DNA from 4 places in the Pseudoalteromonas maricaloris genome. Region 4 is predicted to be linked to each of the others. Evidence: predicted binding sites of a transcription regulator. Region 4 holds the regulator's gene; each other region holds the start of a gene.
What was found. The regulator LexA, encoded in region 4, represses DNA repair genes until DNA is damaged. The targets are predictions, from matches to a motif close to TACTGTATNNNNATACAGTA.
Positions count from the first base shown of each region.

Region 1: dinB (DNA polymerase IV) is a predicted target of LexA. The motif match lies at 5,388-5,407, and genes of this name have one in related genera.
Region 2: CTT31_RS06870 (SulA-like leucine-rich domain-containing protein) is a predicted target of LexA. The motif match lies at 5,356-5,375, and genes of this name have one in related genera.
Region 3: CTT31_RS04765 (DNA topoisomerase III) is a predicted target of LexA. The motif match lies at 2,253-2,272, and genes of this name have one in related genera.

Region 1 covers NZ_CP024625.1:3,270,379-3,278,208, reverse strand. The annotation lists gene CTT31_RS14475 (bifunctional acetate--CoA ligase family protein/GNAT family N-acetyltransferase) at 1-1,315, opposite strand, end outside; gene CTT31_RS14470 (SIMPL domain-containing protein) at 1,461-2,171, shown strand; gene CTT31_RS14465 (LabA-like NYN domain-containing protein) at 2,257-2,739, opposite strand; gene CTT31_RS14460 (hypothetical protein) at 2,780-3,469, opposite strand; gene CTT31_RS14455 (NUDIX hydrolase) at 3,543-4,055, opposite strand; gene CTT31_RS14450 (aldo/keto reductase) at 4,141-5,193, opposite strand; gene dinB (DNA polymerase IV) at 5,415-6,470, shown strand; gene CTT31_RS14440 (carbon starvation CstA family protein) at 6,596-7,830, shown strand, end outside.
Region 2 covers NZ_CP024625.1:1,602,219-1,610,048, forward strand. The annotation lists gene CTT31_RS06815 (HD domain-containing protein) at 1-132, shown strand, start outside; gene CTT31_RS06820 (ion channel) at 151-1,131, opposite strand; gene CTT31_RS06825 (M48 family metallopeptidase) at 1,358-2,014, shown strand; gene CTT31_RS06830 (helix-turn-helix domain-containing protein) at 2,037-2,432, opposite strand; gene CTT31_RS06835 (DUF2938 domain-containing protein) at 2,505-3,002, shown strand; tRNA gene CTT31_RS06840 (tRNA-Tyr) at 3,020-3,104, opposite strand; tRNA gene CTT31_RS06845 (tRNA-Tyr) at 3,131-3,215, opposite strand; tRNA gene CTT31_RS06850 (tRNA-Tyr) at 3,245-3,329, opposite strand; tRNA gene CTT31_RS06855 (tRNA-Tyr) at 3,350-3,434, opposite strand; gene CTT31_RS06860 (VC2046/SO_2500 family protein) at 3,547-4,068, shown strand; gene CTT31_RS06865 (YchJ family protein) at 4,430-4,906, opposite strand; gene CTT31_RS06870 (SulA-like leucine-rich domain-containing protein) at 4,952-5,347, opposite strand; gene CTT31_RS06875 (tetratricopeptide repeat protein) at 5,676-6,125, opposite strand; gene CTT31_RS06880 (NCS2 family permease) at 6,247-7,536, shown strand; gene CTT31_RS06885 (hypothetical protein) at 7,604-7,830, opposite strand, start outside.
Region 3 covers NZ_CP024625.1:1,122,110-1,129,939, reverse strand. The annotation lists gene CTT31_RS04770 (tetratricopeptide repeat protein) at 1-242, opposite strand, end outside; gene CTT31_RS04765 (DNA topoisomerase III) at 321-2,243, opposite strand; gene CTT31_RS04760 (methyl-accepting chemotaxis protein) at 2,347-4,461, opposite strand; gene CTT31_RS04755 (Na+/H+ antiporter subunit G) at 4,678-5,004, opposite strand; gene CTT31_RS04750 (K+/H+ antiporter subunit F) at 5,014-5,283, opposite strand; gene CTT31_RS04745 (Na+/H+ antiporter subunit E) at 5,277-5,813, opposite strand; gene CTT31_RS04740 (monovalent cation/H+ antiporter subunit D) at 5,814-7,328, opposite strand; gene CTT31_RS04735 (Na+/H+ antiporter subunit C) at 7,325-7,666, opposite strand; gene CTT31_RS04730 (monovalent cation/H+ antiporter subunit A) at 7,666-7,830, opposite strand, start outside.
Region 4 covers NZ_CP024625.1:3,784,648-3,792,477, forward strand. The annotation lists gene CTT31_RS16860 (SURF1 family protein) at 1-137, opposite strand, end outside; gene CTT31_RS23625 (DUF2909 family protein) at 150-446, shown strand; gene CTT31_RS16865 (cytochrome c oxidase subunit 3) at 352-1,227, opposite strand; gene CTT31_RS16870 (cytochrome c oxidase assembly protein) at 1,217-1,795, opposite strand; gene ctaD (cytochrome c oxidase subunit I) at 1,795-3,369, opposite strand; gene coxB (cytochrome c oxidase subunit II) at 3,369-4,511, opposite strand; gene lexA (transcriptional repressor LexA) at 4,872-5,486, opposite strand; rRNA gene rrf (5S ribosomal RNA) at 5,820-5,933, opposite strand; rRNA gene CTT31_RS16895 (23S ribosomal RNA) at 6,051-7,830, opposite strand, start outside.

The sequences.
Region 1 (7,830 bases), 510 kb from region 4:
CACCTTCTGGGGTGCGATAAGTTGGGATCTTAGCGTTTGCACATACAAGCCTTGCAGCGTAGGCCGCTTCTTCACCCATAAAGTTTGTCATCACATAAGGGCGTGCCATTTTTGGAATTTTGGCTAGGGTCTGTGCAATGATCTCGGCATAAGCGGTACTTGGCGCAAGCGCTGAAGGAGTATGAATTATCAATAAGTTTTTGACTTCGTCAGCCTTTAATAAAATCTCTAGTGCTTGTTGGTAACGTTTTGGCGAGGAATCACCAAAAATATCTATTGGGTTACAAGCATGATCTGTTTGTGGGATCAGGGCGCTGAGCGCTTGCTTGGTCTGCTCGCTTAGCACCGCCAGTTTGCCTGAGTTCTGTAGTAAGGTATCGACCGCCATGATCCCAGGGCCGCCGCCATTGGTTAAAATGGTCAGCTGTTCTACTTGCAGCAATTTGGGGTGTAAAGCAAGGGTTTGAGTGGCAGCAAATAGCTCCCTAAGATCGTTTACCCTCAGCATACCTGCACGTTGGAACATGGCATCATAAACCGCGTCATCGGAGGTATTGCCACCGGTGTGATTCAGCGCAGCGATTGCACCAGCCTTGGTTTTTCCGGTTTTTATGGCGATGACGGGCTTACTAAATGCAGCGGCTCGAGCTGCGGAAATAAAGCGTCTAACATCGTCGATATTATCGATGTAAAGCAAAATAGCTTGGGTTTTTGGGTCCCGTCCAAGGAAATCAAGTAGTTCGTCGAAATCGATATCAAGACAATCCCCAACGGAAACAAAGTAAGAAAAGCCGATTTTTTTATGTTGTGCCCAGTCTAGTATGGTTGAACATACCGCCGCCGATTGTGAAATAAAAGCAAGCTTACCGGGTGCTGCAACGGTATGAGAAAAACTGGCATTAATACCCAAGTGAGGAATGAGTAAACCGAGACAATTAGGACCAAGTAAAGTGACCTTCGCTATTTTGGCAGCTTCTTTTAATTGTTGTTTGTGCTGATTATCAAGACCTGCCGCGATGATGATTGCATGTTGACAGCCAATATCACCAAGCTCATTGATGATTTGCACTAGGGTTTGTTTGTTGGTACAAATAACAGCGAGATCAGGGACTTTGGGGAGCTGTTTGATGGCGCTGTAGGCGAGCACTCCATGCACGGCGGTATGCTTTGGACTGACGGGCATAATGGGCCCTTTAAAACCGCCTTGTAGCAAGTTACGCATTACGATAAAGCCGGCGCGATCAGGATTGTTAGAAGCGCCAATCACTGCGATGGATTGGGGGTTAAAAAATTGGCTAATACGCTTTACACTCATACTGTTTCCTAGTTCAGCCGCAGCTCATAAGCACCACTCTACCATTTTGCTCGCGGTTTTCGAGTGCAATTAAGGTAGACTTTGATCTATCTCCATAATAATTGTTTGAAAACCATGACTGAGGCGTAACGTTGAGGACAGAGATATGTCTACTATGAGTAAATATTTGGCTCCTGCAGCTTTGCTATCACTAGCGGTGGTAGTGAGCGGTTGGATGGTAAAATCGACCATTCTAGAAGTGAAAGGAATGGAGCGAACGGTAAGTGTAAAAGGCTTATCGGAAAAGGAAGTAACGGCAGACACGGTGATTTGGCCCGTATTTTATCGTGATGCAGATAACGATCTGGAAGCCTTGGTGGAGCGCACGGAAAAGAAAAATGCGGCGATCCGCGCGTTCTTAACCTTGCATGGCTTTGATGCTTCAGAGCTTTCGATATCAGCGCCTTCCATTACGGATAAATACGCCCAAGAGTACGGTCAAAACAATCAAGGATTCCGCTATGTGGCAAAAGCCGGTGTGACTGTGTACTCCAATAATCCAGATAAAGTCTCGCAAGCACTAGGGCAGTTAAGTGAGCTGGCCAAGCAAGGTATTGCTATCACTAAAGACGACTATCAAAATCGGGTTGAATATTTGTTTACTGGTCTTAATGATATTAAGCCTGAAATGGTGCAAGAAGCCACACAAAAGGCACGAGAAGTGGCGGTCAAATTTGCTAAAGATTCCGACTCTGTGCTTGGCAAAATAAAATCGGCAAGGCAAGGACAATTTAGTATTCGCGACAGAGACAGTAATACGCCACAGATAAAAATCGTGCGTGTTGTGACGAGCGTGGAATATTACTTATCGGATTAAAACACGTATATTATGCGACCAAGCAATCGAAAGTGACGAATTCGTCAAAAAGCAAAGCCGTTTTTATCAAGGTGCTTTGCTTTTTTTATTTCTTGCCAATCAACAATTCGTTTTCGATTGGTATAAACTCACTGGCTGCACGGATCAGTGAAGCGGCGGTAAGCTGCGGCACGCCGTAAACTTCGACTCGGGTATGGTATTTATCTCTGAGCTTATTCGCGAGTAAATCAAAATCACCATCGCCAGTAACTAGAATTATCACATCGGATCCTGACGCGCATTCCATGGCATCAATGGTAATGCCAACATCCCAATCACATTTCGCGGAGCCATCGGCACGTTGAATATAAGGCTTTAGCTTCACTTCAAAGCCAATCGCTCGCAAGATATTTTGGAACTGTCTTTGTTTGTCGTTACCCCGTTCGCTGGAATAGGCAATAGCTTGATATATCTCGCGATTAGCCGTTGCTTTGCGCCAAAACGCATTATAGTCAAAGCCTGTTTGGTAGGCTTGCTTGGTAGTGTAATAAACATTTTGGGCGTCAACTAAAATGGTGACTTTTTCCATAATGGACTCTTCGCAATAGATTTGCTTTATGATAGCAAGATTAGCGTTTGTTTAGCCATTTACTCATCGCGGCATCATAGGCTTTTTTGATGGCACCGCCATCGCAAGGGCGAGGCGCAGTACGCCAATTCTTATTTAATCCTTCCGGTGTAGGAATACTCGGATCGGGCCTAACTTCAGCGTAACACAGGCCATTTTCACGGTAGACTGTGTATTGGGGCGTAGACTCGAGTTGCTCTCTTTGTATGCTCGCAGCAGTGGTTTGATGCGTTTTAGGTACGGTGAGCCGCTGTGGCTTTTCTTGGCTTTGGCTGAGTACAGCGTCACTCGGAGCGCGCTCTAAAAGTTGCTGACGAAATTGAGAGATTGCTTTGCGATGGTCTAATTTTTTAGGTTGCGTGACGACCACTGCTTTGGTTATGTGCTGGGTTGTACTTTCAACCGTAGGCTTTTTTGGTTCTGCTTGCGCAGTTTTTGGTACTTCAACTGTAGTGTCCGGCAGCGTCGGCTTTAACTCCTCTACTGGCTTATCTTCAGTTATCGTCGGTGTCTCAATACGCTCCATCTTGGGCTTGGCAGGCTCAATAACCAAATAGGTTTTCATTGCCTTAATTTCTACAGGCTTTGAGGGGATATAAATACTTTGCTGCAGATACCAGCCGAGCAGTAGATGCAGCACAATAGAGGCGATAATGGTGAAACTAATCAGGTTGTGTTGGAGCAGCCGCATTATTCTTATTAAATCCTTGAGTCATGCGGAGTTAGAGCTTAATAAAGACTTAATTGTTCCCTCAATAGGCAAATTAATCTGTGACTAATTGCGCGGAAATGTGTTTTAGCAAAGTGAGTTCACGTAAAACGGACATCCCTTTGTTATTCGCATCATTGAGTTTTGCTTCGTTATGCGCGATGGCTTGGTTTATGTTGATCCACACCGGCTTCATACCATTGGCGTGTTCATAATCCTCCATAGCTGGCGCATTAAATTCGCCACAGATCTCACAAACGTAGCAATAAGAAATAATATGCACATTGTCATGATCGGGTTTATACCAAGGGCGGTACTCTTCATAGCGGCCAAACGGCGTCAAACCTGTGATGGATACTGCACCCGTTTCTTCTTTTAGCTCGCGTTCCAATGCTGCTTCTAAGCTTTCACCCTCGTCGACGCCGCCACCTGGCAAGGTGTAATCGTCATAACGTTTGGTGTAAAGCATAAGGATGTCGTTGCCTCTAAGGACAATGGCGCGAGTGGTCTTTCTGGTAAAGCAGCTGCCTTGAAGCGGAATGACTGGGGTGTTGTTTAAGCTTTGCATGGGGTTTTAACTTCAATCTAGGTAACAAAGATGGGTTTACAAGGTGATACGCCAGCATAAAAGCGGCGTATCACGAATGAAGACATTAAAACGGAGCTGGGTACGCTTTAAATACCGTATCAATCTCGGCTAAAGATTCTGCACATAGCGGCTGTTCAAACGCTTGAATATTTTCTTTAAGCTGTGCCATGGTTGTCGCGCCGATGATGGTTGAAGTCACGCCATCGACTTGATTGCACCAAGCTAGCGCCAGTTGTGCTGCAGTCATATTAAATTCTTTGGCGATTTCTAGATACTTTGCAACGGCTTCTTGCGCTAGTTGCGTGTCTCTAAATAGCCCTTGCCTTTGCACTAAGGTAAAGCGGCTGCCTTCAGGTCTTGCGCCCCCTAAATATTTACCGCTCAGCATCCCACCAGCCAGTGGCGACCAAGGTAAATAGGCAATATCTTCGTTTACGCAGCTCTCAATTAAGTAAGGCCAATCTTTGGCATGTAGCAAGCTAAACTCATTTTGAATTGAAACCGGCTTCGGTAGGTTGTGCTGCATCGCCAAATTAAGGTAAGTGTGAATGCCCCAAGGCGTATCGTCAGAAAGACCCCAATGGCGAATTTTACCTGCTTGAATACAGCTCGCTAAGCCTTCTAAAATATCTAGCATGCCAGCGCGTTCTTCGTCGCGGTCAAGCGCGCTCAAAGGCACCATGCCTGGCCATTGTTTACCAAAGTGCGGTGAAGTACGGTTTGGCCAATGTAGTTGGTAGAGGTCGATATAGTCGGTATTCAGGCGCGCTAAAGAATCATCCACTGCTTGGATCACTGATTGTCCCGTAATAGGGCCGCCTTCACGGATCCAAGGCAAACCGCTTCCCGCAATCTTGGTTGCAAGCACGAGCTTTTCGCGCTTTTCTTGGTGGCGCTTTAGCCAATTGCCAATGATGGCTTCGGTTTTACCATAGGTTTCAGGTGAGGGAGGGACCGCGTACATTTCAGCGGTATCAATGAAGTTAATACCACGGCTTAGTGCATAATTGATTTGCTCGTCGGCATCATGCTGGTTGTTTTGTACGCCCCAAGTCATGCTTCCTAAACAAATGCGCGAAACTTCTAATGGGCTACTACCAAGTCGTGAGTACTTCATGCAGGCTCCTGATTGATTGCTGAATGATTAAATATAGCCAAAGTGACGGATTTAGTACTTTGAACTGTATTGATATTGTTAGCATTATCTCTGTTTTGCAGTGCAACTTGCAACAGACATCCACACAAGTATAGCCCAGAACACTAAGGCCTATGTTCAAGATTGCAACAGTTGGAAAATTAGCACATAATAAACACTGTTTATTTAGACAGTGTTTTAACGTGCGTAAATTTATTCATATTGATATGGACGCGTTCTATGCATCAGTAGAAATGCGCGATAACCCCGAGCTTGCAAAGGTGCCAATGGCGATTGGCGGTCGCAGCCATCGCGGGGTGCTATCCACGGCTAACTATATTGCTCGGCAATATGGCGTGCGCTCGGCCATGTCGAATTATCAAGCGAAAAAACTCTGCCCTCAGCTGGTGATTGTACCTGGGAGAATGGAGGTCTATAAGGCAATATCGCAACAAATTCGCGCTATTTTTGCCCGCTATACTGAGCTAATTGAGCCACTGTCCTTGGATGAAGCTTATCTAGATGTCACAGAGTGCCAGCAATGTAATGGCAGTGCAACGCTTATCGCCGAGCAGATCCGAGCGGATATATTTGCAGAAACGGGCCTTACGGCTTCGGCGGGAATTGCGCCAATCAAGTTTTTAGCCAAAATTGCCAGCGATGAAAACAAGCCCAATGGTCAGTGTGTGATCCCGCCTCACCAAGTGAGCGCTTTTATTGATGCGTTACCCCTTAAAAAAATTCCGGGCGTAGGTAAAGTGACTCAACAACGTTTGCTAGCCATGGGACTTGAGTATGGCCGAGATATTAAGGGACTGTCTGAAACTCAGTTACGCCAGTCATTTGGCAAGTTTGGCGCTGTATTATGGCGGCGTTGTCAAGGTATTGATGAGCGCCGAGTTGAGACCGATAGAGTGCGCAAATCGATAGGCGTTGAAACCACATTTGCAGAAGACACGCTTGACCTTGATACTTTAAAACAAGTCATAAAAGAAAAGTTGTTACCTGAACTGACTCGCCGAGCACAGCCTTATATACAGCGCGGCTTTAATAAGCTTGGCGTTAAAGTGAAGTTTTACGATTTCACCCAAACCACCAAAGAATGCCAATACCAGCATATTGATTTGCCCGTTTTCGAGGAGCTATTGATTGAAGCAATGTCACGACAAAAGTTTAAACCCGTGCGCCTCGTGGGCTTGCACTTGGGGCTAAATGAAAATTCTAACACACAAGCTCAACTAGGGCTTTTTGATGGCTAATTCTGACCTACCTAGACTAAAAGATAACTGCAATTAGTTTAATTTGTGCTAGCTTCGAAGTTGTCGTGCAACAAACTAATCACGCGAACTGCGTGCAATTAAAACAACAACAAGAGGTAAGCATTATGCAATCCATAATGATCGTACTCTTCGGCATCATAGGGATGTTATTTGGATGGTTTGTCTATTCCAAATTTATTGCTGAAAAAATATTTAAAATGGATGACAACTTTGTCACACCGGCTCATGAGCTTGAGGATGGCGTAGATTATGTTCCCACCAACAAAGTGGTATTGTGGGGGCATCACTTTACTTCAGTCGCAGGCGCAGCACCAATTGTAGGACCTGCTATCGCCGTGTATTGGGGCTGGGTGCCAGCAGTGCTTTGGGTTGTATTCGGTACCATATTCTTTGCGGGTGTCCACGATATGGGCGCGCTGTGGGCAAGTGCTCGCCATAAAGGCAAGTCGATGGGCGCGTTGTCTGAAAGCGTGATTGGCAAGCGCACGCGTTCATTGTTTATGATTGTGGTCTTCCTAGTACTGCTCATGGTAAATGCCGTGTTCGGCGTGGTGATAGCCAACTCCTTTGTGGGTAACCCAAATGCGGTATTCCCCGCTTGGTCTGCTATCGTCGTGGCGCTAATCATCGGCCAATTGCTGAAACGAAAAGTGCCGCTAGTACCGCTCTGTATTATCGGGGTTATTGTGCTCTACGCGACCATTTATATGGGCAGTAGTATGCCGATTACCTTACCAACCGAAATGTTTGGTCTAAGCGACAAAGCCAATTGGATCATTATTTTGTTTATCTATGCCGCCGTGGCGTCATTGTTACCGGTTTGGATGCTATTACAACCTCGTGATTTCATTAATGGCATGCAGCTGTTAGTGGGATTGATCCTGCTTTATGGTGCAGTATTTGTGGTGATGCCAGATATCACCGCGCCTGCGTTTAACACCCAAACGGTAGAAAATACCCCAAGTATCATACCCCTGCTATTCGTGACTATTGCTTGTGGTGCGGTATCTGGTTTCCACGGTATTGTTTCGTCGGGAACGAGTTCAAAACAACTAGACAAAGAAAAAGACGGTCGTTTTGTCGGCTACTTAGGTGCAGTTGGTGAAGGCTCACTTGCACTTATCACTTTGGTCGCCGTGAGTGGTGTGATGCTTGCTGTATCACCTGAAGAGTGGCACGAAATTTATAGTCATCTTGGTGCAGGCAGTGTATCAGCCTTTATTAACGGTGGCTCAAATCTTATCAGTACAGGTTGGGGACTACCAGTCGAAATCGCATCAACCTTACTTGCTGTTATGGTTGTACTTTTTGCAGGCACCACTATGGATTCTGGCGTTAG
Region 2 (7,830 bases), 1.9 Mb from region 4:
GATCACTTCTTCATTAAGCTGCTGCATATTAAAGATAACATGCATACCACCGCAGCCCGTGAGCAGGCACAAACCCGCACCCAATATATGCTGGATTTTTTAGAACAACTGAAATCAGAAATCGCGGATTAAAAAATGACGAGATGAGTATCATCTCGTCATTTGCTTTACAAAAACCACCACAAATAGCGCTAATGAAAAGCTGCCGGTAAAAGCCTCTACTGCTGCGATCAGCCGGGAGATCCCCACAGGCGTAATATCCCCGTAACCCAAGGTTGTGAAGGTAACAACACTAAAATAAAAGCTGTTCAGCAGCGCCATGACGTTTTCAGATACACTGTTGTCTAAGTCCAGTTGCATTATCTGGTCTTGAAACGAAACGCCAAATAGAAAATAGCAAAATGCACAGGTAATTATCATACCTAAACTGAAGCGAATGACATTTTCCGGCTTTTCTCCATACCCACATAATAAGTCGACAAAGCTGGAAATAAGGTGACGTTTTGAAAAGCGTGGATACTGTGCATGTCGCATGCGCAGCTCTTTATATGTAAAGCGCCCAACCATTTCAAATAGTCCTTGGTTTTCTGCGCCCTTACGTAGTAAACGATAGATCTCTTCGGATTGTAGAAACAAGTCTTCCGCGTCTTCTTTGGCTCGGTTTCTACGAGCTTCAAAAGCTTGCTGCTCTTGTAGTAATTGCTCGCCGAGTTCCATATTATCGATACGGGTGTTTTCAAGCTTTATGCCGAGCAAATTGGTGCTTTCTAAATTACAGCAGTGCAGACTTGCTTCTCTCAAATCGGCCTTCATTAGCGACGCATGCTTAATGGTATTATTAAACAGGTGCGCCCCTTTCAAATTGGCACGATAAAAGTTGCTATAAGATAGATCATAGCCATGATGATTTTCAAAGTTAACAAGATTGAGCCCCTCTAAATTGGCTCGCTTCAACTCTAAGCCTTGCAACAAACCGCCGCGCTTGGCGTAGCGTTCAAGCTTTTGGCTTAGCTCCAAGCCACCTTTATCGAATTTATTGTCATGCCAAAAGCAGTAACCTGAGCCCATATCGATTTCACTGCATTTTTTTCCCTCAGGTGACACATATTGGCAAATGGGTTTATCAGCCATAGCTTGCCTAAATCAAAATGCCTTTTTCATTAAGCGTAGCAGCAAAAATAATAAATACGGTGATTTAACGAAAAAATCTTTCTAATTTATAGAGTGTTAGAAACCACACTATTGATGGTTGTATTGTCATTGTTGATCAAATTCATCATCTTACATGGCGTTTGCAGTGACTCTGATAAGTTGCTCATATTATAATGCATGCTTTAGTGACTAAGAATTTGTTACCTTGCAATATCAATTGAAGAAAAGCCGAAAGCGTAAGAGCGTTGCGATAAAAATAAAAGCTGGCCAAGTATTTGTGTATGCACCAGAGCAAGTTTGCGAGCACTGGTTACATAATTGGGTGGAAAGCAAATCCGATTGGATAAAATCAAAGCTTGCTCTAAAAATCACACCTGAGAGCCCTCGGCCACTGGAAACAGGAATTGTGCAAGTATTCGGTGAGACCTTTACCATTCAAAGGGGCGAAAGCACGATCTCTGTAATTGATTTTGATAACAAAAGGGTGTTACTTAAGGCTGTCAAAAATGAATGGCGTGAATTAGTTACGCTGTTAAGCGAAACGCTAAATGACTATGTAGATATGGTTATTGCGCGCTATCAACCTGATATTCAAGCTCGCTTTGATACGCTAAAAATACGCGTTTATAAAAGCCGCTGGGGCAGCTTTTCATCTAAAGGCGTGCTTGCGTTTAATACGCTTTTGATTGGTGCGCCTAAGTGGGTAATTGATTATGTGGTAGTGCACGAACTTTGCCATTTTCATGTCATGGCACACAATAGCGCATTTTGGCATTTGGTAACAAAGTACTATGGCCACGACCATAAAATGGCTCGGCGTTATTTACGTGACCACGGTCGTGACTTGATGATTGAGCATTAGCATAGTGTCCTGTTTATGCCTATTATTTCTCGGGTCTCGCTTTTGCTGCGCGTTTTAACAGCTTCTGAAATGTCGGACATTCAAAGTGGCTTGGCGCAGGACATTTGGCAGCGTGATAGAGGCCATCTCGCATTGCAGTTAAATGCTTAATGGTTTCATTTAATTCATCCCCTTTGGATTGTAACTTCGCCCTATCAATATCCGCTTTACCCTCGGGGGTAAACATGTCCGCTATTTCATCTAACGAAAAGCCTGCGTTTCTGCCTAGTGTAATAAGCGCTAGACGTTCAAGTATCGAAGGGGGGAAAACACGTTTGAGCCCTTGTCGACCAATCGATCGGATCAGTCCTTTTTCTTCATAATATCTAAGCGTGGATGCGGGTAAACCAGACTTCTTTGCTACTTCACTGATATCCATTCTTGCCCTTGACTTAAAGTTAACTTGAACTAGTAGGATAGCGGCTATCAGTAAAAAAGAGGAGTAAAAATTGTGGAAAACCTATATATGATGTTAATGCCAGCAGTTGTGATTGGCGTAGGTGCAACGCTTGTTATGGATTTGTGGGCATTTATGCTCAGTCGCGTGTTTGCCATAAAGGGCTTAGATTATGCATTGGTTGGTAGGTGGATTGGACACTTGTGTCAAGGTCAGCTTACGCATCAAGGTATCGGGCGTAGTAAACCAATATTTGGTGAACGTGTCATTGGCTGGGGCGTGCATTATCTCATTGGGATTGTATTCGCCTTGGTGTTACTACTGAGCGTGGGCAAGCCTTGGTTGACTGAGCCTAGCCTTTTCATTGCGTTAGTTTTTGGCTTAATAACGTGTGTTTTTCCATTTTTTATTATGCAACCCTGTTTTGGTGCAGGGGTAGCAGCATCTAAATTACCAGAGCCGAATAAGGCAAGGGTAAAAAGTATGGCAGCACATTTGATTTTTGGCTTTGGATTGTTTTTAAGCTCGTTTATATATGTAAGCTTATTGTGAGAGCAAGCAATAGAAGGTGGTGGAGGGAGCTGGATTCGAACCAGCGAAGGCTGAGCCGTCAGATTTACAGTCTGATCCCTTTGGCCGCTCGGGAACCCCTCCATCATTTGGAGCGTTTACTTTAAAAGTGGTGGAGGGAGCTGGATTCGAACCAGCGAAGGCTGAGCCGTCAGATTTACAGTCTGATCCCTTTGGCCGCTCGGGAACCCCTCCATACATTTTAAAGCGTTACAATTTGAAAGTGGTGGAGGGAGCTGGATTCGAACCAGCGAAGGCTGAGCCGTCAGATTTACAGTCTGATCCCTTTGGCCGCTCGGGAACCCCTCCGAAATTGTAACTGTTGTTTATGGTGGAGGGAGCTGGATTCGAACCAGCGAAGGCTGAGCCGTCAGATTTACAGTCTGATCCCTTTGGCCGCTCGGGAACCCCTCCTAAACAACGGCGGTGATAATAACAAAGTTTTTTTCGAAGTAAAGAAAACTACTAAAGTTTTTCGGAAAAAGGCCGATAAATTCATAATTAGCAAAATAATCGGTTGGAATACATGCAAATTGATGGCGTTTTAATCAGTGAGTCGCAATTAGGATCCGCATTGAACATTAGTGTTCATGAGACGCGCTCTGCCGATTTTGCCATGCTGTTATCTATGCTATCAACCGATGCATTAGATTTTAGCCAATTTCACCTACCAAAATCTGAAGCTGCCGCAAAAGATAACTCAGAAGAAACACTAAAAAAGCAATTTGAAATAGGTCCACAAAAGCCGCTTGCGCCAAAAGAGTACAATATGCTTATTGGTCAGCATAACGCGCAGCTGGTATCTATGGGGGCGATGGCAACCTTGCGATTGCAAGAAAATTTAAATCCAGAACCTTTTGCCGCACGAAATGATAAAAAGCATATTCCACTCGAAGTCGTAGAAAATTTGGAACCAGCGGTTAAAAGACGTTTGGCGAGCGCGCAAGGTAAACAGGCCTTAGTTGCTGATAAGGCAATGGATGCGGCTGGTTTTTATGATCAAATTGCAACGGGTGATATGCAGAGTATGTTACGCGCGACGGCGTAACAACATTAGCTGCTTTTACTCCTTCAAAATTGAGCAAATTTAAGACAAACGGGTATTAAAACTTGTCATTTCACAGCTGTTTGCTTCGTTACTAGACTGACATAAAACGCCATGCTTATCGTGCCTCATGTTTAATACCAATTGAATTAATTCTCTAATCAATTTGAAGGGTGAAATAGCATATTAGCTTCGTTAAAAATTTCTCATTTAGAACAACTAAATAGCAAAATGTTTGCCTTGCTACTAAAGCTATTTCCCCGCTTCAAGATAGATCATTTACTTAATACAACTGGTATAAGCTAAACGGCCTTTAATCATCCTTAGCTTGCTTCAAGCTTTTTTATTGCTTTGTATCTAATCTCTAATTCAGGTTATTTTTGGTACCGTGGCACTTTTTGTACTTTTTGTCACTGCCGCACGGACAGAGGTCATTTCTGCCTACTTTGGTTGTAGGTGTATCGTACAATTCACCATCTAAGTAATACCATCTGCCTGCTTCGGTAATAAAATTTGACCGCTCATGGAGTATATAGTGTGTGTTTTCTGCGATATAGTGCGCCTTAAACTCAACGATCCCCTGAGTAGCTTCTACTACTTCTTCTAGCACTTCCAATTTTATAAAGTGTGCATAATTAGCAAATGCAGCAATATCGTCGATATTGTTTTGTGATTGTTTAGCCTGGGCGTAGGTGTCATGAATATACTTTGCATCTTTTAAGCAGTATGCAGTATAGCGAGAGCGCATGAGTATTTGTGGACGCTCTGCGAATTTTTGTCCCTTAAGGTACGGCTCACAACATTGCGAATAGGGAAGGGATGAATTGCAATAACAAGACATAAAAACTTCAGTTTTAACAAATTTATATCCTGTTATTGTAGCTTGTTAAGCGCTTTGAAAACAGTGGATCGCAACGTCAGATACCGGCAGTTCCATTTTGTTGATAGTTTGCACTGATGCAATATCAGTCCAAATCACCACCGCAGCGAAATTACCATTGCTGATAGCACTTTTAAGTACATACTCAAGGTCGTATATGTGCTTTTGCCTAATGACGAGCAACTTGCTTGCATCAACTGAAGCACTTTCTAGCAGTGACTTGTTTGGTACATTATCGGGCGCAACGAGTAGCGTCCAGCCTTGTTTATGCTGACATTTATGTAAAACTTTAAGTAACTCTAAGCTAGCGACGATCTCATCTTCAACGATTACATTATTGATTTCGTTAAGTGTGTAATAAGTCGAATTATTTGGCTGTAGAAGTGTATTGCTGTGTAACATAATTGTCTCACTGGTTATCTATACAGTATTTGTATACAGTAGTTTATACAGTGTGTGAATGCAAGGAAAATTGCTAGCTTTTTAATCAATATTCAAGCTTAATTTTTATTTAGTTTAAATTTTTAATATAAAACAAATGGTTGTGGTTTTTTGAAATGAGAGCTTAATTGACGAAAGTTCAGTATGAGTAAAGCATTAGGAAGTTTTCTCAGCTGCTATACAGTAGTTTTCCTACTGTACTATTGTGATCGTTGCAGAGGGTAAGCGTACGTTTACTGAAGAGAGGCTTGGCTACGCCTAGCCTATATTTTGGTGAGTAAAATTTAATTTATTGGCTAATATGCTGTAGTTGATGGATTTGCTCGTAAAGTGTTGCAGCATAGCACTGTGCATCTCTAAAGCGCTTAGTTGTAAGGAAGCGGCGTACATCTAGTAGTACCTGTTCGGCGCCTTTGTGCCCTTGGCTGCTGGCCAAACTTAACCAAGCGGCTGCATGAAAAGGACTGGGTGGCACTCCTTGACCTTTCATAAACAACAAACCTAAAAAGAACTGTGCCTTCAAATCACCAGACATCGCCGCCAGTCTTAGCCATTTTGCCGCAAGCGGAAAAGACTTTTCTTTTAGGTAATAGAGACCTTTTTTCAAAGCTTGGGTATTGTCATGAAGATCTGGGAATTTTGCGTCTGCTTTTAATGGCGACGTTACAAATTCAAGCACATTCAGCAGCTGCTGTTCTAAGTCATGGTTTGCTGAGTTGTCGGTGCTATTTTGATCCATATCTTTATTCGCAATAATGTTGATAAGCAGAGTGTAGCTGAATTTTAACTATTTTGTCCGAGTTTTAAAGTGATTCGTGTTAAAATCCAACCACTTGTTCCTCAAATTTGTAATTTTAGTTATGCTTGAGCGGTTATTTTCACTGCAAGCTATGCACACCAATGTAAGAACAGAGGTGATTGCTGGCTTGACGACATTCGTTACTATGGTTTACATCGTTTTTGTAAACCCTGCAATGCTAGCAGAAGCTGGTATGGATCACGGCGCTGCTTTTGTAGCAACTTGTATCGCAGCCGCAATCGGCTGTTTTATTATGGGGCTATGGGCAAACTATCCGTTAGCGCTTGCGCCTGGAATGGGCTTAAACGCCTTTTTTACCTATGGTGTTGTGCTTGGCATGGGTTATACATGGCAAAGTGCATTAGGCGCGGTATTTATGTCGGGCTGTTTATTTCTATTTTTGAGCGTATTCAAAGTTCGCGAGTGGGTGATCCAAGCTATACCTATCGTGCTAAAGCGTGCGATCGCGGCAGGTATTGGCGCATTCTTAGCGTTAATCGCGCTAAAGAACGCGAAAATTGTTATCGCAAGCGATGCTACATTAGTACAACTTGGTGATATCACTTCTCCCGGCCCGCTATTAGCTATTGCGAGCTTTTTTGTGATTGCGGCGCTTATGTACCGTGAAGTCAAAAGTGGCGTGCTTATCAGCATTTTAATGGTAACGGGTATTGCGTGGGGGCTTGGGCTTGTAGATTATCATGGGGTTGTTGATATGCCCCCAAGCATCGCGCCGACCTATATGCAGTTGGATTTGAGCGGAATTTTTGAGCTTTCCATGCTTAGCGTGGTATTTGCATTTTTATTTGTCGATTTATTTGATACCAGCGGCACATTGGTTGCGGTGACGCAAAAGGCTGGATTATCTGACGAACATGGTCGCATGCCAAGGTTGGGTAGGGCACTGTCAGCTGACAGCACTGCGACGATTGCTGGCTCAGTGCTCGGTACCTCAACGACGACTTCATACATCGAATCAGTGTCAGGTGTATCCGTTGGTGGCCGAACAGGGTTGACAGCCGTGGTCGTGGGGATCTGCTTCTTACTCATGATATTCTTTGCGCCACTGGCACAGATGGTTCCTGCATATGCGACGGCAGGCGCGATATTGTATGTGTCGGTATTAATGCTACAAAACCTAAAGTTGATTAATTGGGATGAGATGAGCGATGCTATTCCGGTCAGTGTTGTGTTATTGATGACACCGCTCACGTTTTCAATCGCGCATGGTATTGCTTTGGGTTTTATTTCTTATACGGCAGTTAAGTTGGCGTGTAATAAGGCAAATGAAATCAGTATCAGCGTTTGGGTACTGACAGTACTCTTTATCGTTAAGTTTGCTTTTGGTTAAGCAAGTGGGTTTACTTCATTTGTAATAAAAAAGGCTGGGTGACCAGCCTTTTACGTAAATGATGGTGTTACCATTTCTTCTTCGGTGCAAACAATACGTCCAAGTCGTCTTGTTCTTGCTCTGCTTTCTTTTTCACCGCTGATGCGTTGGACGCTCTAAGTTCACTGCTGATCTCTTCTAAATAACCTTCCAGCTGTGCTTTTTTCTCTTTTACATAGTCATCATTGTATGAGACGGCGCAAATTGTAGCGTAAGCTTTTTCAAAGTATTGTCTTGCCGAACCGACCATATTTG
Region 3 (7,830 bases), 1.5 Mb from region 4:
AAAGCTTGTAAACCAATTTGCTGAGCGAGTTGAGATGCCAGAGCTTGTTGGACATCACAATCAATAACGCCTATGGTTATATGCTCACTATAAGCTGCCGCTATCCTCTCCAATATTTGGTCTTGCTGAACACATTCAGGATTTTGATTGCTATAAAAGGTCAGCAATAACACTTTCTCTGGATTTGGATCAGTTATTACTTGCTGAATGTTTTCAGGGGTTAGTTGGATTGTATTGCTCATATTCTATTTTCTGTCTGAGTAATTAATATGGTTGATATAGTGACACTATCTGAATTTACAACCAAGCCAAGAAAACAATTATGCAGAGCTTGGCTTTCTCTTTCGGGTAAATTTCCCCTTTCTTGCCCCACGTTTTTTAAATGCAGGTACAGGAACACCTTTCAGTTCATTCGTATTGATAGACTGAGCGCTGTCAATAAATCCACCTAACTCATCACAAAGCGGTTGCATAAATTGATTATACGACGTTTCCTTATTAGCGATCTTTCCGAGCAATGACTCCCAGAGCGCAGTCCTGTCTGGTAATGAAAGTGATTCAGGTAGGGTTTGAATAAATGCTTTTCCCAGCGCCGTAGAATATATCGTCTTACCTTCTCGTCTAAGAAACTGCCGTCTAAACAAAAGCTCAATAATTCCGGCCCGCGTCGCCTCAGTGCCAAGCCCATCAGTGTCTTTCAATACCTTTTTGATAGATTGATCGGAAACAAACCGTGCAATACCTGTCATTGCACCTAATAAGGTGGCTTCAGTGTAATGCTTTGGCGGCTGGGTTTGCTTTTCTTTAACTTCACCTTTCTCGCATAAAAGTTGCTCTCCCACCTGTAACTTCGGCAATAGGCTTTCTTTTTCTACCTCATGACCTTTAAACAGTATCTTGAATCCTTGATCTGTCATTTGCTTCGCTTGTGCTTTGAATTGACCACCACTAATCTCCAACTCCACTTTAGTTTCATTGTAGCGGTAGGGATGAAAGAATTGCGCAAGATACTGTACAGAGATAAGTTGATAGACCTGCAACTCTCTATGCCCAAGCTGAGCACTGCGGAGCTTTTTAGTGGTTGGAATGATGGCGTGATGCGCTTCTACCTTTTTATCATTCCAACACGCTCCTTTTAGATTCATATCTGCTAACTTAATAAACTTACTGTCTATTCCCTGATTGTGATTAGCAGCCGCAATGACTTGCTCTCTTTCAACAAAGTGTTCTTGTGGTAGATAACGGTTATCTGATCTCGGGTAAGTGATCAGTTTATGTTTCTCATAGAGTGCCTGACAAATATCCAACACTTGCTGAGCTGATAAACCGTAGCGCTTATTTGCGTCAATCTGTAAAGAAGAAAGGTTATAGGGTAACGGCGGGTTTATCTTTTTTGGTTTCGTTTCAACCTTATTTATTGTTGCTTGCTTTTGACTGATCCGATCCGCAACGTTTTCGGCTAAGGCTTTAACCAGAACACGCCCATCTTCGTCCATATAGGGCTTACATGCTTCACTTGGTACCCACTTAGCTTCAAAAACACCCCAATTTGGTTTATTGATGTGTGCAATCACCTCATAAAATGGTTTAGATACAAAGTTCTCTATTTCTAGATCCCTCCTAACAACCAAACCAAGTACCGGAGTTTGCACTCTGCCAACCGACAAAACGGTATTCACTCCCGCTTTTTGCCCAGCCAACGTAAATGCTCTGGTTAAATTCATCCCAAATAGCCAATCCGCTCTAGCTCTTGCAAGTGCAGATACACTTAAAGGAACAAATTCTTGATTAGAACGTGTCGAAGCCAATGCCTTTTTCACAGCTTGTGGGTTCAAATCACTGATCAACAAGCGCCGGATCGTTGCTCTTTTCCGTTCAGGCAAGTTTACAAATTGAAATACTTCGTCCACGAGCAATTGCCCTTCTCTATCAGGATCTCCAGCATGGTAGATTTCATCGGCTTTTGTGAGTAACTTTTTTAAAGTGCTAAGCTGCTTTTTTGTTTTTGGCTTTGCTTTGAACTGCCATTGAGTCGGCACGATTGGTAGATCATGAAACTGCCATTTTTTGTATTTGACGTCGTAGTCTTCAGGTTCTGCTTGTTCCAACAGGTGACCTATACACCAAGAAACCACATCACCATTCGCGACTTCTATATAACCATCTTGTTTTTTATGTGGTTTTGGTAAGACATCGGCGATTGCTCGGCCTAAAGAGGGTTTTTCTGCGATATAGAGTTTCATGATTAGCTTAACTGTATATAGATACAGTTATCATAGTGAATTTTGACGAAAAACACCATAGCTGCAAAGAGACTGTCTCCAGTCTCTTTGCAAACCAACAAACTTACGTTCTTAATAAGTTAAGTTGCTTGTGTTTTTGTTCGACTATCAGCGTCATTGAACTGGCTGCTTGCTCTACTTCATCTGCGAACTTCGAAAGCTCAGCAGCGGCATCTGAAATGCCCGTCGTATTCGTATTAATTTCTTCGGTAACCATACTTTGCTCTTCCGCAGCCGTAGCAATTTGTGTTACTTCGTTAGAAATGCTTGTCAGCTCAGCAACTAGCGTACTCATTAACCTAGCCGATTCTTGGCAATAACTCACTGCGTCTTCACCTAGCTGCACAGAGCTCTCAATGATCCGGCCTGAGTTCGCGACTTCACTCTGTAGGTTATCTATTAGTTTACTAATGTCGTCCGTCGATGCTTGTGTTTTTGACGCCAAAGCTCGAACTTCGTCGGCAACAACCGCAAAGCCGCGCCCTTGCTCCCCCGCCCTTGCCGCTTCAATTGCTGCGTTTAAGGCCAGTAAATTAGTTTGTTCTGCAATGGCTCTGATCACTTCTAGTATTTTGGAAATATCATCACTGCGCTCAGATACCTTCACGACCGCTTGTTTCGCATCAATAACTTGATCCGCCATTGATTGCACCGTTTCGGTCGTTTTAATGATGCTTTGTTCGCTTTGCTGAACTTGATCTGCGGCCTGATTCGTACTTGCAGCCGCTTTTTCCGATGCCCGAGCCACCTCTGAAGCAGTTGCACTGAGTTCGTTAATTGCAGTAACTACGCTATCTATTTCTAAGTGCTGATTAGCGACTTTGTTTTTGATGTTTATCGCGGCTTCTGTTGTTCGATGCGACTGCTCGTAGGAAGATTCAGCAAGACCTTTGAGGTCATCAATCATCTTTCGTAGTTTATCAGTAAAGCGGTTAAAGCCATGTGCCAAGGCAATCAACTCAGCATGATGACTCACTTCTAGTTCATGCGTTAAATCGCCTTCGCTAGAAGCTAAGTTCTCTACCCGCTCCTGAATATGCGTAAGCGGGCCGATAATTGTGTTCACTAATACCACCGCAATGGCAATGCCAATAACAGCAATAACAATACCGATAATGAGCATCCAGCGACCAACGGAGTTTGTCGACTCCTCCAGCTGACTTTGCAGCGTTGTAGCAGAACTAAGTGCAATTGCCTTAGGTAGTTCGATTACTAGAGACCAAGTGGTGTTTGGTAACGCAATTTTAATCGGTACCGCTACGACTAAGTCTTCACCAAGCTCTTTAATCCCAGAACCTGTGTGCAGCGATTTTAACACCTCAGCCCTATCTGACTTTGTCGACTCAGCAAGTGGGCGGGCTAAATTCTTGTAGTGACTAGAACCCACAACAAGACCCAACTCACTTAACAAGGTTACCTTAGCGGCTCCTGAGTAAAGCGAGTTTGAGAGCTCGTCGACCATGGTTTGGAAAATCGGCAAATTTACATCCACGCCCACTAAGCCTCTAAATTGACGATTGACCACGACTGGTGTGGTCAATGAGGTCATCAGCATTTTGTTGCCCGGAGAAATTTCATATAAATAGGGCTCCATGATACACGGCGCTACTTTATCTTTTGCGCACAGATACCACTCGGCTTCTCGTAGGCCAAACTCATTGATTGCATCGGCATATTTTTCTTCTGCCGACTCAACTTTTTGTTGCATCGGACCATTGGCTTCTTGAGTAAAGTAGAGCTCTAAGGTACCAGCGCCCGGCACAGAGTGACTCGAACCTCCTTGATTACTGGCATCATTGCCATCGTAACCATTCGGTTCAAACTGTGCATACATAGAAGACACAAAGCGATTTTGCTTTAGCGCACCATTGACAATTTCTTGCACTTGTTCACGGCTCAGAGGATCCTGCTCGGCGGTATGAGATAGTACACCCGCCAAAGTATAAGGAACACGATAGGCTTCATTGATAAAGCCAGCCACACGTTGCCCATATTGATTGCCTTTAGCGATAAGACCTTGGGATATTTCATCATAAATCGCTTGTTGGACCCCTTCACTTTGCTTGGTATTTTCTGCTGCAAGGTGAAACCACATTGTTGTCACTAATATAACAACCAAACTCGTTACTAATGCTGTTACAAAGAATAAGAGTTTGTTTTTAATCGAAGCTTGTTTCATAACATTCCCAGTTTTTAGACTTAGTATGCAAACAAATTGCACTGCACGTTCATCATCAACTTGATAAAACGAGTGACCCCTATTTTTATCGGCGACTATGAAGTCTTTTTTAACTGTAGCAAAAAATTTAATAACGTACTGAAATTTATGATGCTTGAGTGGGATTATTTAGGGAATAAATTATAAAGTGATGGGTAAAAAAATAGCGCCGAAGCACTATTTTTTTATCTTGTCTTTGCCTGTCGTCTTTTCATTACTCGGCAAGCGGTGATGTATTGCTGACTTAATCAGCATATATCCAGAAATAGGGGCAGTGAGCAGCAAAAATATTGAAATCAAGATTTCCTTTACACTCACACCATCAGTCGTGGTACTAAAATACACCATTGCCGAGGTCAATAAGCACGCCATTCCAAGCGTTGTGGCCTTTGTAGGACCGTGGAGACGCATAAAAAAGTCAGGCATTTTCACAAGACCAATAGAGCCTATCAATACAAACGCACCACCTAACAGTAATAAAATGGAAATTATCCATTCCGACATATCGCTCTCCTATTCTATGATGTCGCCGCGTAGCAAATACTTACATACCGCAACCGTACTTACAAAACCAAGCATTGCTATTAATAATGCGGCTTCAAAGTACAATGCAGTTCCCATACTCATTCCGTAAAGAATAATAAGCGCAATGGTATTTATGTACATGGTATCGAGCGCTAAAATTCTATCTGGAATTGAAGGTCCAACAACCAAACGCCAAAGATTTAGCAAAAGTGATACACCTATCATCGCAAAGACAATAAGAATTACAGTTTCTAGCATTCAAAAATCTCCTTCAATGGCGCTTCATAACGAGATTTAATAGTATCAATCAACGCTTGCTCATCCGTAAGATCTAACACGTGGATCAATAAGTATTTACGTTCTGGTTTTTCGCCACTTTTTACAGACTCAGGCCAAGGGTATACCTCAGCACTTACGGTGCCAGGAGTTAAAGATACCGTGCTGGCTAAAATAGTGATTGGCATAGCTTGATCTATATCGAGCGGCACCAACACGAAACCGGGGCGTAATTTCTTCGTTGGTCCTAAGATCTTTATCGCAACCTCAACGTTGGCGGTAATGATATCGTAAAGCACCAACAACAAATGAGTAAACGCACGCCATGGCTTAATGATCAGTGGCTGCTTAGTTCTAAACCGATAGGTAATCAGCGGGATCACAATCGATAGAATAGTCGCGAGAATAATATGCCCAGCTGACACACTATTATTCAGCAATAACCATACAGTAAATAGCAGTAAGCTGCGAAATGGAGTTGGTAGCCATTTAAATCTTGCTTCTAAACGCATCTATTTCGCTCCTTTTAACACAGCATTCGTCATGCTAGAAAAGTCGTGCAAAGAGTCGGCTGCCGACAATGCGTAATCAGTCAATGGACCGGCAAAAATCACCATTAACGGCGCACAAGTTATCAAGGTAAGAATTGCGATAATTTGGGCAGGATGCGCTTTTTCTGCCGATTGTGTATCGACTTTACCCGTATGATGCCAAAACACAGTGCTACCCGCTTTTGAGACACTGACTAATACCGCCAAACTTACTAATAAATATACCGCCCAAAACCAATACGTGTGACTCGATTCGATGGTCGACTTTAAGATCCATACTTTGCCAATAAAGCCTGATAACGGCGGCATACCAATCACAGTGATTGCCGCAATCGCAAACATGATGCCAAGTAACATAGGTTGAACTACTGGACGACCCGCGGTGATCCTATCAGCGACTTTACCCCTTTGTTTCCCCACTAAATCAGCGAGTAAGAACAAAGCTGCAGACACTAATGTCGAGTGCACTAAATAGTAAATGGCTGCAGCGCTGCTATTTACCGTTTGTACGGCGACTAATGCCACTAGGGTACCAACGGACACCACCACTAAATTTGCAGACAGCTTACGCAAATCTTGACTAGCAAGTACGCCGATCCCACCCATGACGATAGTCGCCAGAGCGAGCCACCATAGCCACTCTTGTGCCATATGACTTAATTCACCAGCTTGGTCACCAAAAATCAGCGTGTATACACGCATCATGGAATACACACCCACTTTAGTCATGATTGCGAATAAAGCCGCAACAACAGGTAACGCGGTTGCATAGGTGTTTGGCAGCCATAGATGAAGCGGTAGCAAGGCGCCTTTTAGCGCAAATACAACCAATAACAATAAGCCGCCAATCTTAGCAAGATAAACATCATCTCCTTGTAAGAAGGTGATCTTATATGCCATATCCGCCATATTCAGAGTACCAAGCACACCGTACAAGATACCTAATGCAATCAAAAATACCGACGAACCCACTAGATTTAGGATCACGTATTGCAGTGAAGCACGAGTATTGTGCTTATCACCGCCATGCATTAACAGCGCATAAGACGCTATCAACAAAATCTCAAAGAATACAAATAAGTTGAACGCGTCACCAGTTAAGAAGGCGCCGTTTACCCCCATCACCAAAAAGTGCAGTAACGGGTGGAAGAAACTTCCTCGTTCGTCGTCTCCGGCACAGCTATACAGCGAACACACAAAACACAACAACGCGGTTAAGCTGACTAACAGAGTAGAAAGTTGATCAGCAACTAACACAATACCAAATGGTGCTTGCCAGTTACCAATCGCATAAACCTGAATGCCAGACTGCTGAACATATAGTAAAAGTGAGGCACAAACTGCAAACGTGATCAGCGACATAAGTACCGATACTTTACGCCTAATCGCTACGTTTTTACCACACGGTGGCATCAGCAGGATCACCCCTGCCAACATAGGTAATAAAATAGGTAAAGAAGTCAAATGTTGGATCATGCTTTACCCTTTTTGTCAGGAACAATGCCATTTACATGGTCATTACCCAAATCAGAACGACCGCGAATAGCTAAGATCACGACAAATGCAGTCATCGCGAATCCGATAACAATTGCCGTCAATACCAAGGCTTGCGGCAGTGGATCTGCATACTCACTGCTATAACCAAGCACTGCTGCTTTGTTTAAGGTCAATCTACCCGATGCGAACAAAAACAAGTTGACCGCATAAGACAACATAGTTAAACCAAGAACAACTGGGAACGTTCTTGCTCGTAGAATCAAAAATACGCCACAGGCTACTAGCAAGCCCACACACGATGCATAAAGCAATTCCATTAAATATTCACCTCTTCTTTGGGCGCATTTGCCGTTACTTTACCTAGGCTCGCCAAAATCATCAGCGTTGCACCTACCACGGTGATATAAACACCAAGGTCGAATGCGATGGCACTTGCCAACTCAGTTTTACCTACCAATGGGATATCAAAATAATCAAACCA
Region 4 (7,830 bases):
ACTTTATGCTGCAACACATGTTTTTGCTGCGCTCTTTGCCACTGCCAATAAGAGAGCGAGCCACATAAAAGAACAACGATTAATGCTGCCAATATGGGGGGTTTTGATCTACCTTTAAAAAGTGCACCTAAATCCATCGGACACCCCTTATGATTAAAATTATTATTGTTGTACTGCTACTACTCGTTTTTCTAAATCTATTTAGAGCTATGCTAGTCATGCTCAAGTCAGAGCAACAAGAGTCGATGGCGAGGCTATTGCAACAAAGAGTTTATGCATCAATAGCTGTCGTACTTCTAATCTGTCTTGCTGCTCAATTTGGCTTTATAAAACTACACTCTTCACCCGTTGTTACAACACATAAACAAATACAAACAGGCACAACCAAACAACATCAACAAAATGCCAATACCAAGCCCCAGCTTGAAAAGCAAAGTGATTCTTAGCGGTAAAGTGACCCTTCAACACCCTGATCCATATAACGAAAAGAATAACCGCACCAAGTGTGACATGGAAGCCATGAAATCCTGTCAGTAAAAAGAATGTATTACCGTAAACCCCCGACTGGAGAGTTAGCCCCAGATCTTGATAAGCGTGAATATACTCTTCCACTTGCAAGGTTAAGAATGCGACGCCAAGTAGTACTGTTAATCCTAAGAATGCCTTCACTTTCGCCCTTTGCTCTTTTTCTAAAGCTACGTGGGCAAAGCTAAGCGTTACTGATGATGCTAATAGAATAATCGTATTGATCAGCGGAAGTCCCTGCCAACCCATAGCTTGAGTGACAGTTCCATCTGGAGTTGTGAGCAATGGCCATACAGCTTCAAATTGAGGCCATAAAACCTCGTTGGTGCTGGCGTTATTACTTGCACCGCCTAACCACGGCACAGCTATCATTCGTGCATAAAAAAGTGCACCAAAAAAAGCAGCAAAAAACATAACTTCGGAAAAGATAAACCATCCCATTCCTTGCTTGAACGAACGATCCATTTGGGCAGAATATAATCCAGTTTGAGATTCTTGGATCACATTCCTGAACCAACCAAAAATCATATAGATCAGCACAGCAATACCCAGGAGCAGTAGCATTACTCCACTATTACTGGTTGATTTAAGTTGAATAATCGTTAAGCCAGCGCCAACAGCGATAAAGAAAAGTGCAAAAGCCCCGACGATTGGCCATGGACTTTGCTCAGGCACATAATATTTTTCTTGTTCATGGTTCATATTTGAACTCCTCTCGAGCGGCTAGCATATTCAGTCCATCACTGTTTTGTTTGCTAACTCGCTCTGTAATATCAAACAACGTATATGAAAGCGTGAGTTCCTCAACATCACTTGGGAGCTCCGTATCTACATAGAACCTCAAGACAAACTCAACTTCTTCTTTGCCTTTCATTGGTTGCTGATCAAAACAAAAGCAGGCCATTTTGTGTAAATACTTTGCCGCTTTCCCTGGAGACACTGAAGGGATCGCTTGCAACACACGCTCACTATCACTCAAGTTTTTTGCAATGAATTTGACATCGGTTAGCTTACCGGGTTGAACTCTAACCGAGTGCTCGACTGCATCGACCTTAAATGGCGCCTGGCTTTGACTGTGCGTTGTGAAGCTCACATCTACTTGTCGACTTTGCGCAATTGACTCGCTCTGCTTTGCGATTTCCATGGATGGCTTACCATTTAGGCCTGTGACATCACAAAAAACGTCATATAGAGGAACCAGTGCAAAGGCAAAAGCAAACATACCTAGCGTCAACAAAATAAGCTTCTTAAGCAGGCGTCCATGTTGCATTACTTAATCTCCGGTGGCGTTGAAAAGGTATGATAAGGAGCCGGAGATGGTACTTGCCACTCTAATCCCTCTGCCCCATCCCATACTTTCCCAGAGGCCTGCTCTCCACCTTTTATACATTTATAAACCACTGCAACAAACAACAGTTGAGAAAGACCGAATGCAAACCCTCCGATACTAATGATCGCGTTGAAATCAGCGAACTGTAGAGCATAATCAGGGATCCGCCTTGGCATGCCAGCAAGACCAACAAAGTGCATTGGGAAGAACAGTACGTTCACACTAACCAAGGAGAGCCAAAAGTGAAATTTAGCCAATTTGATATCAAACATGTACCCTGTCCACTTTGGTAACCAATAATATGCGGCGGCCATTATTGAGAATATAGCTCCCGTAACTAACACGTAATGGAAATGCGCGACAACGAAGTAGGTATCGTGATATTGGAAATCTGCAGGCGTAATTGCTAACATCAAACCGGAAAATCCGCCAATTGTGAAAAGTACGATAAACGCAATGGCAAAAAGCATGGGCACCTCAAAACTAATAGCACCTCGCCACATTGTAGCTACCCAATTAAAAACCTTAACGCCAGTAGGCACTGATATGAGCATAGTTGCATACATAAAAAACAACTCACCAGCTAAAGGCATGCCCGTAGTAAACATATGATGAGCCCAAACGACGAACGACAACAGAGCAATTGAAGCGGTTGCATAAACCATTGATGCATAGCCAAACAGTTTCTTTCTTGAAAATGTCGGTACTATCGTAGAGATTATGCCGAAGGCAGGTAATATCATGATGTACACTTCAGGATGACCAAAGAACCAGAATATATGCTGGAACATAACAGGATCACCACCACCTGCTGCATCAAAAAAGCTCGTTCCAAAGAACTTATCAGTCAATACCATAGTCACAGCGCCAGCGAGTACGGGCATAACAGCAATCAGAAGAAATGCAGTTATCAGCCAAGTCCAGACAAATAAAGGCAACTTCATCCATGTCATACCTGGAGCTCTAAGATTGACGATGGTCACGATAACGTTGATAGCACCCATAATAGAGCTAATGCCCATTATATGGATCGCAAAAACAAAAAATGCAGTATTGTCATTGCTGTACGTTGTAGATAGTGGCGCATAAAAAGTCCAACCGAAAGCAGGCCCGCCGCCTTCCAAAAATAACGACATCAGTAAAATTGCAAATGCAAAGGGTAGTATCCAAAAACTCCAGTTATTCATTCTCGGTAACGCCATATCAGGAGCACCAATCATCATTGGGATCATCCAGTTGGCAAGACCAGTAAATGCGGGCATTACTGCGCCAAATACCATTATTAGTCCATGTACTGTCGTCATTTGATTAAAAAAATGCGGATCTACAAGCTGTAACCCAGGTTGGAAAAGCTCGGCTCGGATCACCATAGCCATAGCACCACCAATTAAAAACATGGTTAGCGAGAACAATAAATACAGAGTTCCAATGTCTTTATGATTAGTGGTAAACAGCCAGCGCTTTAAGCCTTTTGGAGCTGTATGGTGTGAATGTTCTTCTACGATGGCACTCATTACTTACCCTCCTCTAATGCATCTATCTCACGCTGTATTTGGCTTGGCTGAATAACATCGCCGGTGTCATTACCCCAACTATTTCTTTTATAGGTGATAACCCCCGCTATCTGCTTGATTGTTAATTGCTTTGCGAAAGATTGCATCGCAGTTCCTGGGCGACCTAAAAGTAGAATATCTATATGAGCTTTAATATCTCCCGTGACGACTTTACTCCCTTTCATTGCAGGGAAGACACCTGGTAGCCCAAGCCCGGTTGGTTGATGGCAAGCTGCGCAATAAGCCATGTAAGTTTGTTCACCAACCTCCATTAACTCTTCTTTCGAAAGGGTTTGTTGGGCAACTGCTTGTGACTCAGCCTCTGCTTTTGCTTTTTCAGCTTTAGCATCGTTGAGCCAACTATCAAATTTATCGGGACTTACGGCCTCGACAACGACAGGCATAAAGCCATGATCTTTGCCACATAATTCAGCACATTGGCCTCTGTAAATTCCTTCATCGTTTACCTTTGTCCATGCCTCATTTATAAAGCCTGGATTGGCATCCTTCTTCACCGCAAAATCGGGCACCCACCAAGAATGGATGACATCATCTGAGGTCATCAAAAAGCGAACTTTCCTATCGGTGGGAATAACTAAATGCTTATCAACTTCAAGCAGGTAATTTTCATTTTTTTCTTTGAGATCACTAATTTCATCTTTCGGAGTAGAGAGCAAAGAATAGAATTCAACATCATGCCCCATATACTCATAGTGCCATTTCCACTGAGAGCCTGTGACCTTAATGGTCAGATCAGCTTTACTCGTGTCTTCCATAGCAATAAGCGTTTTTGTGGCTGGTATTGCCATACCAATGAGTATCAGGAAAGGAATTGCTGTCCAAAGTATTTCCACTTTGGTGCTTTCATGAAATTGCGCTGCAACAACGCCTTTTGACTTTCTGTGTTTTATAAGCGCCCAAAACATAATCCCGAATACAATAACCCCAATGACGCAACATATTAGAAATATGGTCATGTGAAGCTCATACACTTGATGACTAATGTCTGTAACACCTTGCCTCATATTGTAAGCGCTGTTAGCAAGTGAGGGCATGGCGATTAGCACTGCGATGAATGCTACAACTAATCGACAAATTTTCATTTGACGTCTCCTTCAAGACAACTCGTGGTTGTCTTTTGTTATTATTGGATGACTGTCATATTGTCTATTTGTACATAGACTTACTGCACGACTATTAACCAATTAGTCAAAAAACAAACAAATTGCAAGATTTTCGAGAAGACCGACTTTAGAATCAAAACTGGGAACTATAGGGGGTAAAACAAAGAATGATGAAAAATAGTGTATAAAGATCAGAAAACTAAAAATATTACTAAATGATTAAAGTCACTATAATCATCCTACTTTCACATAGTTAGAAAAGTTAATTATCACTTTTTAAACAAAATATAGTTAAAGCAAGCGCAACTTTATATTTAACGCTACACTCGCTCTCATAAACTACATCCAGTCAGCACTTCGGATAACGCCGACAGCTAACCCTTCAATGGAGAAATTTTGATGCTCTAGATCCACTTCAATCGCTTTAAATTCTTCATTCTCAGCATGCAATAAAACTTTCTTCCCTTTCTTTTCAAAGCGTTTAACTGTCACGTCCTCTTCTACGCGAGCCACTATCACTTGGCCATTTTCAGCCACCTGAGTGCTGTGAACAGCTAGTAGATCACCATCCATAATGCCAATATCCTTCATGCTCATACCATTAACTCTTAAAAGGTAATCAGCATTAGGTTTAAAAAAACTCGCATCTACATTACAGTGGCTCTCTACATGTTGCTCTGCCAGAATAGGCTCACCAGCAGCAACACGGCCAATAATAGGTAAACCAAGTTGTTCGGATTCATCCTCTACAAGTCGAATCCCTCGGCTTGCGCCTGGGACCATTTCGATAACTCCCTTTTTCGCAAGCGCCTTAAGATGCTCTTCCGCTGCATTTGCACTCTTAAAACCCAAAGCATCAGCTATTTCAGCACGAGTTGGAGGCATGCCAGTATCTTTTATGAATACTTTTATTAATTCAAAGATTTGTTCTTGTCGTTTTGTTAGAGGACGCATTAACTGGTGTTCCATACAGTGGTTTATTTACTGTAAGTATATACAGCTCAAAAAAAATCGCAAATGTTTCTTTATTCGACATATTTTAAGTGTATTTGCTAATAGCATTAATTAGAGCACCATTAAACAAGAAGTGAAGTCTGTGCCTCAGAGCATAACCTACGACTCTACGCAATAAGAAATAGATTATTAAGATTTAGGGCTGATTAACCACCACCTACCATGTTGCACTATGCTGATACTGTGGTGGGAGCGAGTTCATCTCGCGAGGTTTTCTATATCCCAAACAGCAAAAAACCCGCTGCATTACTGCAACGGGTTTTTCTTATTTGGCCCTGGCGATGTTCTACTTTCACATGGGTAATCCACACTATCATCGACGCTGTTTTGTTTCACTTCTGAGTTCGGCATGGGGTCAGGTGGGTCCAAAACGCTATAGTCACCAGGAAATTCTGTTCATCAATGAAGTCTCCCTCATCAATGTAAATCCGGAAAAAGCTATTAAATTCTTTTGTCTACTTTAGTCTATTAACTTCTGTCACTTATAAACCACTTTGGCGTTGTATGGTTAAGCCTCACGGGTAATTAGTACGAGTTAGCTTAATGCCTCACAGCACTTCCACATCTCGCCTATCAACGTTGTAGTCTTCAACGGCCCTTCAGTTGACTCTAAGTCAAAGTGAGAACTCATCTCGAGGCCTGCTTCCCGCTTAGATGCTTTCAGCGGTTATCAGTTCCGAACGTAGCTACCGGGCAATGCAATTGGCATCACAACCCGAACACCAGCGGTTCGTCCACTCCGGTCCTCTCGTACTAGGAGCAGCCCCTCTCAATTCTCAAACGCCCACGGCAGATAGGGACCGAACTGTCTCACGACGTTCTAAACCCAGCTCGCGTACCACTTTAAATGGCGAACAGCCATACCCTTGGGACCGACTTCAGCCCCAGGATGTGATGAGCCGACATCGAGGTGCCAAACACCGCCGTCGATATGAACTCTTGGGCGGTATCAGCCTGTTATCCCCGGAGTACCTTTTATCCGTTGAGCGATGGCCCTTCCATTCAGAACCACCGGATCACTATGACCTACTTTCGTACCTGCTCGACGTGTCTGTCTCGCAGTTAAGCTTGCTTCTACCATTACACTAACCGTACGATGTCCGACCGTACTTAGCAAACCTTCGTGCTCCTCCGTTACTCTTTGGGAGGAGACCGCCCCAGTCAAACTACCCACCAGGCACTGTCCTCAACCCCGATTCAGGGGCCTAAGTTAGAACATCAACACTACAAGGGTGGTATTTCAAGGTCGGCTCCACAGAAACTAGCGTCTCTGCTTCAAAGCCTCCCACCTATCCTACACATGTAGGGTCAATGTTCAGTGCCAAGCTGTAGTAAAGGTTCACGGGGTCTTTCCGTCTAGCCGCGGGTACACAGCATCTTCACTGCGATTTCAATTTCACTGAGTCTCGGGTGGAGACAGCGTGGCCATGGTTACACCATTCGTGCAGGTCGGAACTTACCCGACAAGGAATTTCGCTACCTTAGGACCGTTATAGTTACGGCCGCCGTTTACCGGGGCTTCGATCAAGAGCTTCGCCTAAGCTAACCCCATCAATTAACCTTCCGGCACCGGGCAGGTGTCACACCGTATACGTCATCTTACGATTTTGCACAGTGCTGTGTTTTTAATAAACAGTCCCAGCCACCTGGTCACTGCGGCTCTCGTTTGCTTACAGAGCAAGTCTTTCACAAACAAGAGCGTACCTTCTCCCGAAGTTACGGTACAATTTTGCCTAGTTCCTTCACCCGAGTTCTCTCAAGCGCCTTAGTATTCTCTACTTGACCACCTGTGTCGGTTTAGGGTACGATTCAGTATGAACTGAAGCTTAGAGGCTTTTCCTGGAAGTAGGGCATCAACAACTTCACCACCTTAGTGGCTCGTCTCGACTCTCAGCCTTAGCAACCCGGATTTTCCTAAGTCACCAGCCTACAGCCTTTCACATGGACAACCAACGCCATGCTTGCCTAGCCTGCTCCGTCCCCCATCGCATTCATACCGAGTACGGGAATATTAACCCGTTTCCCATCGACTACGCTCTTCAGCCTCGCCTTAGGGGTCGACTCACCCTACCCTGATTAACATGGGATAGGAACCCTTGGTCTTCCGGCGGAGGAGTTTTTCACTCCTCTTGTCGTTACTCATGTCAGCATTCGCACTTCTGATATGTCCAGCATGCCTCCCGGCACACCTTCAGCCACTTACAGAACGCTCCCCTACCCCGCAGACAAAGTCTGCAGCCGTAGCTTCGGTGGTATGTTTAGCCCCGTTACATCTTCCGCGCAG